DNA from 2 places in the Leucobacter triazinivorans genome. Region 2 is predicted to be linked to the other one. Evidence: predicted binding sites of a transcription regulator. Region 2 holds the regulator's gene; the other holds the start of a gene.
The links. Region 2 encodes LexA, which represses DNA repair genes until DNA is damaged. Its sites were predicted from a motif close to TCGAACANNTGTTCGA; they were not measured.
Positions count from the first base shown of each region.

Region 1: a site for LexA is predicted at 2,998-3,013, ahead of EVS81_RS11925 (phosphorylase family protein). Genes of this name have one in related genera too.

Region 1 is NZ_CP035806.1:2,643,848-2,651,236, forward strand. Features, by position in the region: gene EVS81_RS11900 (amidohydrolase) at 1-630, shown strand, start outside; gene EVS81_RS11905 (nucleoside phosphorylase) at 762-1,517, shown strand; gene EVS81_RS11910 (DUF1905 domain-containing protein) at 1,582-1,878, opposite strand; gene EVS81_RS11915 (S-ribosylhomocysteine lyase) at 1,893-2,384, opposite strand; gene EVS81_RS11920 (hypothetical protein) at 2,497-2,799, opposite strand; gene EVS81_RS11925 (phosphorylase family protein) at 3,097-3,690, shown strand; gene EVS81_RS11930 (DUF808 domain-containing protein) at 3,687-4,631, shown strand; gene EVS81_RS11935 (bifunctional 3'-5' exonuclease/DNA polymerase) at 4,738-6,516, shown strand; gene EVS81_RS11940 (SDR family NAD(P)-dependent oxidoreductase) at 6,527-7,177, opposite strand; gene EVS81_RS16190 (hypothetical protein) at 7,174-7,308, opposite strand.
Region 2 is NZ_CP035806.1:572,535-579,923, reverse strand. Features, by position in the region: gene EVS81_RS02655 (uroporphyrinogen decarboxylase/cobalamine-independent methonine synthase family protein) at 1-25, shown strand, start outside; gene EVS81_RS02650 (methylenetetrahydrofolate reductase) at 22-927, shown strand; gene lipA (lipoyl synthase) at 1,245-2,264, opposite strand; gene lipB (lipoyl(octanoyl) transferase LipB) at 2,261-3,043, opposite strand; gene lexA (transcriptional repressor LexA) at 3,148-3,813, opposite strand; gene EVS81_RS02630 (LysM peptidoglycan-binding domain-containing protein) at 4,068-4,493, shown strand; gene EVS81_RS02625 (DUF7882 family protein) at 4,554-4,892, opposite strand; gene EVS81_RS02620 (flavodoxin family protein) at 5,245-5,829, shown strand; gene EVS81_RS02615 (response regulator transcription factor) at 5,839-6,483, opposite strand; gene EVS81_RS02610 (histidinol-phosphate transaminase) at 6,512-7,389, shown strand, end outside.

The DNA.
Region 1 (7,389 bases), 1.4 Mb from region 2:
CACCTCGCCTCGCTCGGTCTGTTCGAGGCCGACGTGCTCGCCGCGCACTGCGTGCACCTCACGTCGGGCGAGATCGAGCGCTTCGCCCGCGAGGGGGTCGCCGTGAGTCACAATCCGGTCTCCAATCTCAAGCTCGGCTGCGGGATCGCGCCGCTGCCCGACTGGCAGGCTGCCGGTCTGCGCGTCTCGCTGGGCACCGACTCCGTCGCCAGCAACAACACGCTCGATCTCTTCGAGGAGATCAAGACCGCCACGATCCTGCATCGCGGGGCGCGGCAGGACGCGGCGATCGTGCGCGCCTCCGATGTGCTCGACATCGCCACGCGGAGCGGGGCGGAGGCGATCGGCTTCCCCGAGAGCGGTGCGCTCGAGGCGGGCGGGCTGGCCGACGTGATCGCGCTCGACGTGCGCGGTTCGTCGGCGACACCGCTCGACCTGGCGAGCGATCCGGGCGTCCTCACGTCCCACCTCGGCTTCGCGGCCACCGGAGCCGACGTGCGTCACGTGTTCATCGGCGGCCGCCACGTGTACTCCGAGGGAGAGCATCTCACGCTCGACGCCGCCGCGATCCGCGCCCGAGCGGCGGAGGCCCGCGCCCGGCTGAGCGCCGCGTCCCGACACCCCGACTGAGTGCGCGAGGCGCGGGCACCGCCGGCCTGCGCCGGGCACCGCGGCCCGTGGCGCCCGGACACCGTCGCTCTGCGATTACGATGGCTTGGCGTCCCTGTTCAGTACGACCGTTCGAGAGAGGTCCCCTCACCATGGCACCCGTCCGACTCCCCGCCGATGCCGAGCTGCCCCTGCTGCGCGCCCGCGTCTCCGACCTCGCCGATCGCGCACTCGTCGTCGGCGACCCCGGCCGCGCCGCCCGCGTCGCAGAACTGCTCGACGACGTCCGGCAGCTCGCGGCGAACCGCGAGTACCACGTCTACGCGGGCAGCTACCAGGGCGTGCCGATCACCGTCGCCTCGCACGGCGTTGGAGCAGCGGGAGCAGCGGTCTGCTTCGAGGAGCTCGCACGCGGCGGGGTGACTCGCATCATCCGCTCGGGCACCGCGGGCGGCATGCAGCCCGACGTCGTGGACGGCGCGATCGTCGTCGCCACCGGCGCCGTGCGCGAGGACGGCGTGAGTCACCAGCTCGTGCCGACGCCGTTCCCCGCGATCGCGACGCCGTCGCTGACGCTCGCGCTGCAGGCAGCGGCCGAGCAGAGCGGCCTCGACGTGCACAGCGGAATCGTCGTGACCGGAGACATGTTCTATCCGAGCGATGTGATCACCGGGGTCGATCTGCCCATGTGGCAGCGGGCCGGCGTCGTCGCGGTCGAGATGGAGGCCGCCGCGCTCTTCGTGATCGCGGCGCTGCACGGCATCGAGACCGGTGCGGTGTTCGCGATCGACGGCAACCCGCTCGCCGCGAAGGACGAGTCGATGGACGGATACGACCCCTATCGCGAGGTCGTGACGCGCGCCGTCGACGGCGCGCTCACCGCCGCGCTCGACGCGCTGATCGCCTAGGCCGGCATTCCGCGGCCGGATCCCGGAACTGCGGATCCCGGGCCAGCGGCGACACCGGGAGACGTCAGAGGTCGAGCACGTCGAGCAGGATCGCGACCTCGCGGCCCAGCTCGACGCCCTCGGCCTCGCGCACACTGCGCTTGAGGGGGAGGACGTAGACGACGGGGTCGCTCTGCGGAAAGATCGACGTGCGCCAGACCGTCGCACCGATCCGCACCTCGACGCGCACGCCCCCGAAGCCGCGACGCGGCCGGGGGATCTCGGCGATGTCGGCCGAGAGCGGTTCGGGGAGGTCGACGAACACCCACTCCTCGGTGCGCGCCTCCCAGCGGTACGGCACCCCGGTGAACTCGACGAACACGGCGCTTGTGCGGGCTACGCGATGCGCGAGCGGTCGAAGGCGTCGAGGCTGATGCCCTGATCCAGCACCTGCCGGGCCCACTCCTTCGCGGAGTGCAGACTGTGATCGCGGTAGTTGCCGCAGCTGACCGCCTCGGTGCCGGGCACGTCCTCCCAGGCGACCCGCTCCACGAGATCCTCGAGCGAGCTCTTGATCGCGGCCGCGACGGCCTCGGCCGAGGGCTCGCCCCACGCGATCAGGTGGAAGCCCGTGCGGCAGCCGAAGGGCGAGATGTCGATGAGGCCCTCGAAGCGGGTGCGCAGCAGCGCGGCGAGCGTGTGCTCGATGGTGTGCAGACCGGCGGTGGGGATCTCTCCCTCGTTCGGTTGCACGAGCCGGATGTCGAAGTTGGAGATGGCGTCGCCCTTCGGGCCGCGCTCCACGCCGATCAGGCGCACGTAGGGGGCGAGCACCCTCGTGTGGTCCAGGGCAAAGCTCTCCACTTCGGCAAGTTCGACGTCGCTCATGCGGTCAGTGTAGCGAGCGGGCGCCGCGAGTGCCGCGAGTGCGACGCCCGATGACGGGCCGCGAGTGCGCGGTGCGACGCCCGCTGAGACGCCGGCCCAGGGGCGCGCGCCCCTAGGCCGCCTTCGCGAGGTCGCGGCGCGAGAGCGCGATCCGGGCGCGGGATCCGGGGGAAGCCGGATCCTCGTCCACGCGCACGTCCCACCCGGCGCGACCGAGCCGCTCCAGGTCGCCGCGGGCCTCGTCGAGGCTCTCGGTCTCGACGAGGTACAGCGTGCGCCCCGAGGTGCGGTACACCGAGCGGTGCTGGGCCCAGTCGGGTACGAGCATCTCGTGCCCGTCGCCGAGGGAATGGTACGGGGTGCGCAGCGGGCGCACCCGGCGCTGCTCGTGCAGCGCGGTGATGGTGTCGTTCATGATGAGTCCTTTCCAGCGCGCACCGTCGTGGTGCGCGAATTGCGGTGCGCACGGCCCATGCCAAGGAACACCTGTGGAAGAGGCGATTGCCGTGCTGCTGAGCTTGGCGGGTCTCGCGGAGTTGAGATTCGACGCCCGGGATCTGATCGAAGCCGTATGGCGGAAGCGCGTACTGTTCGCAAGCTCAGCTTTACAGCATAGAACAGATCTTCGAAAAGCGCTAGTGTTGAGCCGGATCACGTATGAGCTGATCCCGATCCGGATCGAGGGGCGCGCGAGCGCCGCAGGGAGAAACCGATGTCAGAACCCCGAACGCTGCTCGTCTTCGCGCACCGCGACGAGGCGTCGGCCTTCGCCGACGTGCCGCACCTCGTGACGGGCGTGGGCAAGGTCAACGCGGCGGGGTCGCTCGCGGTCGCGCTCGCCGCGGGAGGCGTCGAGCGGGTAGTGGTGCTCGGTACCGCCGGCGTGGTGAGCGACGGGCCGGACCGCCCGCACCTCGACGAGGTCTACCAGATCACCGGAGTCGTGCAGCACGACTTCTCGCTGCCGTCGCCGGAGCTGCGCCCGGCGGGAGAGGCGATCCTGCCCCCGGAATCGACCGCGGTGCTGGCCACCGGAGACGTGTTCGTGCAGAACGACGCGCAGCGCGCGCGCATCGCGGGACTCGGCGCCTCGCTCGTCGACATGGAGGCCTACGCCTATGCGAGCGTCTGCGCGCGCTTCGAGGTGCCGCTGCAGCTGTTCAAGATCCCTTCGGATTTCGCCGACAGCTCGACCACCGACGAGGAGTGGGACACGATCGTGTTTCGCAAGAGCGAGCAGCTGCGCGAGTTCTGGGCGAGCCGCCTGGCTGGGGCGGCGCCTGCCGGGTCGGGTGCGCGCGCATGAGTTCGAGCTTCTTCGCCCTCTTCGACGACATCGCCGTGCTCGCGAAAGCCGCCGCGGCGTCGATCGACGACATCGCCGCCGGTGCCGCGAAGGCCTCCGCGAAGGCTGCGGGCGTGGTGATCGACGACGCCGCGGTCACGCCGCAGTACGTGCGGGGCATCAACCCCAAGCGCGAGCTGCCCGTCATCTGGCGCATCGCTCGCGGCTCGCTCGTCAACAAGGCGATCATCATCACCGCGATCATGCTGCTCAGCGTGTGGGCGCCGTGGGTGTTCCCGTGGATGCTGCTGATCGGCGGCACCTATCTGGCCTTCGAGGGCACGGAGAAGGTGTGGCACTGGATCGAGACCGCGCGCGGCAGGGAGCGCGAGCACACGGTCGAGGAGGTGATCCAGCGCCCCGCGATCGATGAGAAGCAGATCGTCGGCAGCGCGGTGCGCACCGATCTGGTGCTCTCCGCCGAGATCATGCTCATCTCGCTCGCGAACATCGATGCCGACGGCTGGCTGATGCGGCTCATGATCCTCATCGCCGTGGGGCTCTCGATGACCGGTGCCGTCTACGGCGCGGTGGCGCTGCTCGTGAAGATGGACGATGCCGGTCTGTGGCTGATGCGGCGGCGCGGGCCGCGAGGGCTGCGCGGGTTCGGCCTCGGGCTGGTGCGGGCGATGCCCGCCGTGTTCCGGATCGTGAGCGTCGTGGGCGTGGTCGCGATGCTGTGGGTGGGCGGCCATCTGCTGATCGCAAACCTGCACGAGGTGGGATGGCACCTGCCGCACGACCTCGTGCACGGCGCGACGCACGCGGTGCACGCGACGGGGTTCGCGGCCTGGCTGATCGACAGCGCGCTCTCGGCCGTGTTCGGCCTGGCGTGGGGCGCCGTGGTCGTCGCCGCCGTGTCGGCCGGTCGGCGGGTGCGGCGCCGGCTCAGCCGAGCCTAGCCCGCCCGTTGCGGTCGCCGTTGCCGACTTCGTCCCCGATGCCGTCGCCGATGCGGATCGCGCACCGCGGGCAGGCGATGTCCGTGGTCGGCAGTACCGTTGAGCCGTGACCGAGGATCCCGCCGCGCTGCGCAGCCGGCCCGCCGATGCGGCGACCGCGCCGCCGCGCTGGTGCGTGCTCGGGCGCACCTCCGACGGCGGCATCGCGGCGGTGGACTCGGGGGTGGGAGGGGAGCGCTCGGCGCCGATCCGCCTGAGAGACGAGGATCTGCCGGCGTTCGTCGCGCAGCGGGAGTCCAGTGCCCCTCCCCGCTGGGTGTGGAGCGATACGCCGACCTGGTATCCGCGCCTGCTCGAGGCTGGGGTGCGTGTCGGTCGGGCGCACGACCTCCGACTCTGCCACGCGATCCTGAAGCACTCGGCGCGAGTCCGCGAGCGCGCCGGGCTGCTCGATGCGGGCCGGTGGGACGCGGGATCCGGAGCTGCCGATCCCGAGCCCGCCGAGTCGGCGCTCTTCGTGATCGAGGATCCCGGGACGTCGGTGCGCACGGTGCCGCACGACGCCGAGGCCGCACTCGCCGAGTTCGAGCGGCAACGCGTCGCAGCGGCCTCGAGCGACGACCCGGGCCGGCTCGCGCTGCTGCTGGCGGCGGAGTCGGCGGGCGCCCTCGTGGCGGTCGAGATGAGATCGGCCGGGGTGCCGTGGGACGCCGCGGAGCACGATCGGCTGCTGCAGGAGGCGCTCGGGCCGCGGCCCACGCACAGCGCGAAGCCGGTGCGCATGCTCGAACTGGCGGGGCAGGTGCGGGCGGCGCTGGGGGATCCCGGCGCGAGCCTTGACTCGCCCCCGAAGCTGCTGCGATCGCTGCGCCGCGCCGGCATCGATGTCGAGACGACCTCGCGCTGGGAGCTGGCGGAGCACGAGCACCCGGCGATCGCGCCGCTGCTGCGCTACAAGAAGCTGTCCCGGCTGCTCACCGCGAACGGCTGGGCGTGGATCGACGAGTGGGTGCGAGACGGGCGCTACCGCCCGGTGTACGTGCCGGGAGGGGTCGTCACCGGGCGGTGGGCGTCGAGCGGTGGCGGGGCGCTGCAGCTGCCGCGGGCGCTGCGACCGGCGCTGCGCGCCGATCCCGGCTGGCGGCTGGTCTCGGCCGATGTCGCGCAGCTCGAGCCCCGGGTGCTCGCGGCGATGGCGGGCGACGCGGCCATGGCCGCCGCGGGGCGCGGCACCGACCTCTACTCGGGCATCGTCGAGAGCGGCATCGTTGCGAACCGCCAGGACGCGAAGATCGCGGTGCTCGGCGCCATGTACGGCGGGACGGCGGGGGACAGCGGCCGGCTCGTGCCGAGGCTTCGGCGAGGCTTCCCCCGCGCGATGCGCCTGGTCGACGAGGCGGCCGCGGTGGGGGAGCAGGGGGGCATCGTCTCCACGTGGCTGGGCCGCTCGTCTCCCGATCCCGGGCCGGAGTGGCGAGAGCTGCAGTCGCGCGCCAGTCTGCCCGGGGCGACGACGCGGGACGAGCAGGGCGCTCGCCGCGCGGCGCGGGAGTACGGCCGATTCACGCGCAACTTCGTGGTGCAGGGCACCGCGGCGGAGTGGGCACTGGCCTGGCTCGCCGAGCTCCGGCAGCGACTCGCGGGATTCGCGCCGGCGGCCCTCGCCGCACCGGCCCGGGCCTCTGGCCCGGTGTTCGAGCGCCGCGCGCACCTCGTGTTCTTCCTGCACGACGAGGTCATCGTCCACGCCCCCGAGGATCAGGCGGATGCCGCGGCGGCGGCGATCCGAGAGGCGGCGGAGGCGGCCGGTCGACTGCTCTTCGGGGATGCTCCCGTGGACTTTCCACTCGACCTGCGCATCGGGGAGCGCGCGGAGAAGGACTGAACGCGCGACGTCAGTGCACCGAGAACCCGCCGTCCACCGGGATCGCCTGCCCGGTGATGTAGCCGGATGCGGGGCTCGCGAGGAAGACCGCCGGGCCGACGAAGTCCTCGGCGACGCCGTTGCGGCCGATGAGCGTGCGCGCCGCCAGAGCCCGCACCGTCTCGGGATCGGAGGAGAGGCGCTCGTTCAGCGCGGTGCGCACGAAACCCGGAACCAGCACGTTCGCAGTGACGCCGCGTGACGACCAGGCCTCGGCCTGCGACCGCGCGAGCGCTTCGAGGCCGGCCTTCGAGACCCCGTAGGCGCCGCTCGACGCGAACGGGCGATGAGCCTGCTGCGAGCTGATGTGGATGATCCGTCCGTAGCCGCGGGCAGCCATGCCCGGGATGAGGCGCTGCCCGAGGACGAACGGCGCGTCGAGATTGACCGCCATGGTCGCGTCCCAGGTGGCCTCGTCGAGTTCAGGCATCGGGGGTCGGAGATTGATCCCGGCGGAGTTCACCAGAATGTCGGCGTCGCCTGCCGCCTGCACGGCGTCCGCGAGCGCGTGGGCGCCGGCGCGGGTCGACAGATCGGCCCGGATCCCGGTGAGCTCGACTCCGGATTCCGCGCCCTGGGCGATGACCTCGTCGACCGCCGATTCCGTGCGCGCCGCGATCACGACCTCGGCTCCGGCCCGGGCGGCCCGAGCGCGATCGCGCGGCCGATCCCGGAGCTGCCCCCGGTGACCAGCGCCCGCCTGCCGCCGAGCCCGAAGGTCTCGGCGAAGAAGTCCGCTCGATCCTCACCCATGTCGTCAGTCCTTTCGCTCCGCAACAGATGCTACGGCAGCGCGCGTCTTGCCACCCTTCCGGCGATAGCCCGAGATACGCG
Region 2 (7,389 bases):
CGCACAGGGCGGCGAAATCTCGTGAACGCGGTGCTGCTCACCGGAAGCGCCCCGACGCGGGCGCGATTCTCCTTCGAGGTGTTCCCCGCGCGCAGCGGCGCGGCCGCGCTCGCACTCGGGCACGCGGTGCAGCACCTCTCGGCGGCCGATCCCGATTTCATCTCGGTCACGTACGGCGCCAACGGATCGAACCGCGATGCATCGCTGGATCTGCTGACGTACCTGCGCGATCACACCGACGCCCTGCCGCTGGCGCACCTCACCACCGTCGGCGAGAGCCGTGAGGTGGTGCGGGAGACGATCCACGGCATCATGAACGCGGGAGTGCACGACTTCCTCGCGCTGCGCGGCGATCCGCCTCGAGGGCTGGGTGAGGAGGACCCGCGTGTCGCCGGGTCGCTGAGCGCGCTCGAGCTCGTGGAACTCGTCACTGAAGCGCGCGCCGAGCGGCCGCCGCTCACGAGCGTCGGGCGAACGGCCGTCGCGGCGTATCCGAACGGGCATCCGCTGTCGCGCTCGCGGGCCGACGACATCGAGTGGCTCATCGCGAAGCAGGAGGCCGGAGCGCAGTTCGCGATCACGCAGCTGTTCTTCCGGGCCGAAGAGTACCTGTCGTTCGTGAGCGACGCGCAGTCGGCAGGGCTGCGGATCCCGATCCTGCCCGGGCTCATGCCGGTGTCGACGAGCGGGCAGCTGCGCAAGGTGGCCTCGCTCGCCGGCCGCCCGGCCCCCGCGGGGCTCGAGCGCGAGATCGAGGAGCTCGGCGGGTACGCGCCCGAGCTCGGTGTCGAGCACACGGTCGAGCTGGCGCGCGAGCTGCTCGCCGGCGGTGCACCGTCGATCCATCTCTACACCTTCAACCGGCACGAGCAGGTGCTCGCCGTGCTGCGCGAGCTGCACCTGCTGACCCCCGACCCGGTGCGGTGACGCGGCCGCGCGACCGCGCTGCCTGCCCGCCGCCGACCTGCCCGCCGCCGACCTGCCCGCCGCCGACCTGCCCGCCGCCGACCTGCCGCACCTCCCCTTCGTTCGACCGCAAGCCCTGTACGCGCGCCAGTTGTTGCGCCCAAAACTCAGGGGAAGCGACATCTAGTGGCGCGCGTAGGTGGAGCGTGCGGGCGTGCGGGCGTGCGGGCGTGCGGGCGTGCGGGCGTGCGGGCGTGCGGGCGCGCGGGCGTGCGGGCGGGCGAGCGGGCGGGCGGGTGGGCGGGGAACTTCGCGCGCGTAGGTGGAGCGTGCGGGGCTCACACCGCCTGCGGGAACGACTCGGCGGCCCGGTCGGCCAGGTGCTGCAGTGCCTCCGGGATGGCGCGGCCCGTGCGCGCCATGGTCTGCGCCCAGAGCCGGCCGGCGCGGTACGACGAGCGCACGAGCGGCCCGGCCAGCACCCCCGCGAACCCCATCGCATCGGCCTCGGCCTTCAGCTCGACGAACTCCTCGGGGCGCACCCAGCGATCGATGGGGTGATGAAGCTTCGAGGGGCGCAGGTACTGCGTCAGAGTCAGGATGTCGCAGCCCGCGTGCCGCAGCTCGCGCATCGTGCTCGTGATCTCCTCGCGCGTCTCGCCCATGCCGAGGATCAGGTTCGACTTGGTGATCATGCCGGCTTCGCGAGCCTGCGCCAGCACGCCGAGCGAGCGCTCGAAGCGGAATCCGGGGCGGATCCGCTTGAAGATGCGGGGGACCGTCTCGAGGTTGTGGGCGAACACCTCGGGCGCGGCCTCGAAGACCTGGGCGAGATCCTCGGGGCGGCCGCCGAGATCGTCGGCGAGCACCTCGACGCCCGATCCCGGGTTGAGCTCATGGATCTGTCGGATCGTCTCGGCGTAGAGCCACGCGCCGGTGTCCGGGAGATCGTCCCGGGTGACCCCGGTGATCGTCGCGTAGCGCAGCCCCATGGTGCGCACCGACTCGGCGACGCGGCGCGGCTCATCCGTATCGAGGGGCAGTGGCTTCCCCGAGGTGATCATGCAGAAGTCGCAGCGCCTCGTGCATATCGAGCCGCCGATGAGGAAGGTGGCCTCGCGATCCTCCCAGCACTCGAAGATGTTGGGGCAGCCGGCCTCCTGGCAGACGGTGTGCAGGCCCTCCTGCTGCACCAGCGCGTGGACGTCCTGATATTCGGGGCCCAAGCGGGCGCGGGTCTTGATCCACTCCGGCTTCTTCTCGATCGGGGTCTCGGCGTTGCGGGCCTCGATCCGCAGCAGCTTCCGCCCTTCGGGCTCGGGGCGGGTGCCGGTCGAGGGCAGGATCCGCGCGCTCACTCGGCCGCCTCGTCGAGCGCGGTGGAGAGCAGTGCCGAGAGCGACGGGGCGATGTCGGCCGGGGTGATCGGGCGGCCCGCCAGCTCGCCGAGAGTGGTCACGCCTGCGTCGGTGATGCCGCAGGGCACGAAGCTCTCGAACGGGGCGAGGTCGTTGCTGCAGTTGACGGCGAGACCATGCGTCACGATACCGCTGCTCGTGTGGATCCCGATCTGCGCGAATTTCGCAGGGGAGGGCCCGCCCGCCTCGGCCCAGACCCCGGCGCGGCCGGGGATGCGGAAGCCGGCGACGCCGAACTCCGCCGCGGTCCCGATGATCACCCGCTCGAGCAGCCGCACGAAGTCGACGACCCTGAGGCGCTCTCGCAGGCGGATCACCGGGTAGACCACGAGCTGGCCCGGCCCGTGCCAGGTGACCTTGCCGCCGCGGTCGACCGGCACGACCGGCGTGCCGTCGCGCGGGTACTCCTCCGCGAGCGCGCGCTTGCCGGCTGTGTAGACCGGCGCATGCTCGAGCAACAGCACGGTACCGCGATCGACGCCGTCACGGATGCGCTGCACTGCCTCGCGCTGCAGTTCCAGCCCCCGTGGATACGGGACGAGATCGGGTGCCAGCCCAGCGGTGACGAACGGCACGGTGCGGGCACGGGAAGGGGTGGTGGTGGCGTCGGCGGCGGCGGCGTCGACGGCATGGATGGCTTCTGCGGCTTCTTGAGCCTGTGCGGCGCGGACCGCCTGTGCGGCGGCGACCGCGAGGACATCGGTGAGCGTGGGCGACATGCTTTCCAGGCTATTTATACCGAGTTCAACAAATCAAGTCGGAAATGCAGAAGGGCCGCGGATCCGAGTGGATCCGCGGCCCTCGAATCGGTCCGTGCGCGAGCTCAGACGGAGCGGAACACCGCGACGACGCGTCCCAGCACCTCGGCGTGGTCGCCGAGGATCGGCTCGAAGGCGCTGTTGCGGGGGAGCAGCCAGGTGTGCCCGTCTCGGCGGCGGAACACCTTGACCGTGGCCTCTCCGTCGAGCATCGCGGCGACGATGTCGCCGTTCTCGGCCTCGCGCTGCTGGCGCACCACGACGAAGTCGCCGTCGCAGATGGCGGCGTCGACCATCGAGTCCCCGACCACGCGCAGCATGAAGAGCTGCCCATCGCCGACGAGCTGGCGGGGAAGCGGAACGAGCTCTTCGACTTGCTGCTCGGCGGTGATCGGCACGCCTGCGGCGATCTGGCCGACGAGCGGCACGTACGCGGCCTCCTCGGGCTGCTGCGTCGGGGACTCGGCGACGGCGCTGCTCGTTTCGGCGAGCTCGACCAGGATCTCGAGCGCGCGGGGCCGATTGGGGTCGCGGCGGATGTAGCCGCCGAGCTCCAGTCGGCTGAGTTGATGGGTGACGCTCGACAGTGAGGAGAGGCCGACGGCGTCGCCGATCTCGCGCATGCTCGGGGGGTACCCGCGGCTTTCGACGGAGCGCGCGATGTACTCCAGGATCGCCTGCTGCTTCTCGCTCAGGGGCTTCGTGGAGTGGGGCGCGGCAGCGTTGCTCATCGCTGTCCTTTCTCGGCCGGGCGGCGCTTCTGGTGACGCGATCCGTGAATGTCAGTGGTTCCTGGTTCGGTGATCCCGTTGCTCGAAACCCTAGTCGTTGATTTCGGAGGCGGGCAAACATGTGTTCGAGTGTCGCGGAAAAGATCGAAACGTATGTTCGATGAATCGCTTGCGGTTTCGGATGCTCGAAGATATATTCGAAACAGATGTTCGCACGGTGCGGCCGGCGAGGGTCGATCAGAGAGGACACCATCATGAATGCGCAGACGATTCCGGCCCAGGGCGCGCTCGAGATCGCGTCGATTGCAAGTTCCGAGGCCGACGGCGGCACAGTCAAGCTCCGGCTCACCCGTCGCGGGCGCGTGGTGTTCGGTGGCCTGGCCACGGTGCTCGTGGCGGGTGTGCTCGCATTCCTCGCTGCGCTCGGCGCCCCGCAGGCGAGCGCATCGGATTCCGAGAGTGCGCAGCTCTTCCCCTATGCGGTCGTGCAGCCGGGGTCCTCGCTCTGGTCGATCGCCACGGATCTCGACCCCTCCGCCGATCCCCGCGATCTGGTCGCAGAGATCGTGCAGCTCAATCAGCTCGATGGATCGGGCGTTGACGCGGGACAGGCGCTCGCGGTGCCGATGCGCTACGCCGAGAGCCCGACGGTGGTGTCCGCTGACGAGTTGGGCCTGTGACCGGCCGGGGCCGCGAGCGCCGACCGGGTGACACGCTCGGGCCGCGAGTGTCCCAGGCCTTCACTCGCCGGCAGCTCGGCGGCTCTGCACCGCGCGTTCGGGGATGACCAAGAGCCCGCGGGTGCCGTAGGACCCGCTCATGAGGGCTGAGATCCACTCGCGCGACAGGGGCCCGGGGGCGGAGCTCGAGAATTCGAAACCGATCGGTGACGACGGCGAGACCCACAGCGTCACCGGTCCAGCTGCACGTGGAGCATTGGTGCTGGTGTCCCGCGGGTGCCAGGTCAGGAAGAACGACTCCCGTCTGCGCAGCTTCGCCGTGATCACATAGCGCAGGTGTTCCAAGGTTCGGTCATCGAATTCGTAGCGGTGCGATCTTCCATACAGGAGCAGTCCCAAGGTGAGCCTTCGTGTCGATACCCGGACGCTCGCCCGAGCGGGCGTGAGCGCACAGGGACGGCCCTGCTGGCTTGACCGTAGCAGCGAGGAGGCTCACCCCTCGGGGTGTACTTTCCCGGCTCTCGCCCCCGTATACTTCCTGCTCATCCGTGCAGGACGGCGCGATTCGCGTCGTGTGCCAGAGGTCGTCGGACTCGCGGCTGCGCTTCGATCCCTAGCGCGGTGCGGGCGCGAGCGAAACCCCCTGCTCGCGCTGTGCGACGCTGCCTAGCCTGGGCGCATGGACACCTCGACGAATACCGACGCGCACTCCGATTCCGATGACTCGGTCGCCCCCGAGTTGACGGCGCTCATGATCAACTGCACCCTCAAGCCGGCGCCCCGGCCCTCGAGCGGCGACCTCCTCGGCGGGCAAGTGCTTGCGGCGCTCGCCGGGCACGACGTGTCCTCGCGCAGTCTGCGCGCCGTGGACCATCGCATCCTCCCCGGCGTCGAGGCAGACATGGGTGAGGGGGACGCCTGGCCGGCGATCAGGCGCGCCGTGCTCGACGCGGACATCATCGTGCTCGTCACTCCGACTTGGCTCGGCCAGCACTCGAGCGTGGCGCAGCGGGTGCTCGAGCGGCTCGACGCGGAGCTGGGAGCGACGGACGACGCCGGCCGCCCGACCCTGTTCGACAAGATCGCTATCCCGGTCGTCGTGGGCAACGAGGACGGGGCGCACCACATCACCGCGATCCTCGCGCAAGCGCTCGGCGACGTCGGGTTCACCGTTCCCGCCCAGGCCTCTGTGTACTGGAACGGAGAGGCGATGCAGAAGACGGACTATCGCGATCTCGACTCGATCCCGGAACCCGTTGCGGCCGCCACCGCGACGGCCGCTGCGAACGCCGCGCACCTCGCTCGCCTGCTGCGCGCCGAACCGTACCCGGTCTAGCGGTCGCCGCTAGTCGCCCGCACCGGGGAGCATGCCGTGCTCGATGCCCCAGCGCACGGCCTGCGAGCGCCGTTCGACGCCCATCTTGCGGTAGGCGGATCGGATGTACGACTTGAGCGAGTTGAGAGTGATGAAGCTCTGCGCGGCGATCTCGGGATTGGTGAGGCCCTGCGTGATCAGCGCGATCACCTCCGCCTCCCGTGCGCTGAGGCCCTCGCGCTGGCCGGGCCACGCGCCCTTCGACACCGCGGTCTCCTCTGCGGGTGCGTCCCGCGCGGGGGAGGTGACGATCTCGCCCGCGCAGATCCGCTCGAGATCCCGAACGAGCTCGGCGGCGCTCAGCGACTTGTCGAGGTAGCCCCTGCACCCGCTGCGCAGGGCCTGCGCGACGAGCGTCTCGTGCATGTTCCAGGTGTACACGGCGACCCTGCCCGAACGGGAGTCGGCGACGACGTCGCCGACCTGCTCCCGGCCGGCGCCCGGGCGCCCGAAGGTGTCGAAGAGCGTGAGGTCGACCTGCTGGTCGGCGGTTTCGCGCACGTCGGCCTCGACGACCTCGACCCGCGAGCGGAACGGCGCCAGCAGCGTGCGCAGGCCCATCACCACGAGTTCGTAGTCGTTGAGCAGGCGGAGGCGCAGCGGCGGCGAGGTCATACGCCCAGTATCCCAATAGACTGATCCGGTGACCAGTTTGAGCGATCTGCCCCTCCGCGCCAACCTCGTCGGCAAGCAGCCCTACGGCGCACCGCAGGATCCCGTGCCGGTGAGCCTGAACGTCAACGAGAACACCCATCCCATCCCGGAAGCGGTCGTCGCCGACATTGCGGAATCGCTCGCCCGGGCCGTGCGTGGGGTCAACCGATACCTGGATCGCGAGTTCACGGAGCTGCGCTCCGCGCTTGCGGAGTACCTGGGTCACGGTCTCTCGGTCGATCAGCTCTGGGCCGCGAACGGCTCGAACGAGGTGCTGCAGCAGATCCTGCAGGCCTTCGGCGGGCCGGGCCGGTCGCTGCTGAGCTTCACCCCGACCTATTCCATGTACCCGCTGCTCGCATCCGGCACCGACACGGAGTGGATTCCCGTGCCCCGTCCCGAGGACTACGCGCTCACGCCGCAGCTCGTCGTCGAGGCGCTGCGCGAGCACCGGCCCGACATCGCGATCCTCTGCGGGCCGAACAATCCGACGGGCACGCCGCTCGATCGTGAGGTGATCGAAGCGGCCTACGGGGCGTTCGACGGGATCCTCATCGTCGACGAGGCCTATCAGGAGTTCGACGCCGAGCGCGAGAGCGCCGTGGCGCTGCTGCCGGGCCGTCATCGCTTGCTCGTCTCACGCACCATGAGCAAAGCATTCGCCTTCGCGGGGGTGCGCCTCGGCTATCTCGCGGCGGATCCCGCGGTCGTCGACGCGCTCCGCCTCGTGCGCCTGCCCTACCACCTCTCGGCGCTCACGCAGGCGGCGGCGACCGCCGCGATGCGGCACTCCGGTGAGATGCTGGCCACCGTCGCCGACATCCGCGATCAGCGCGATCGACTCGCGCAGGCGCTCTCGGACCTCGG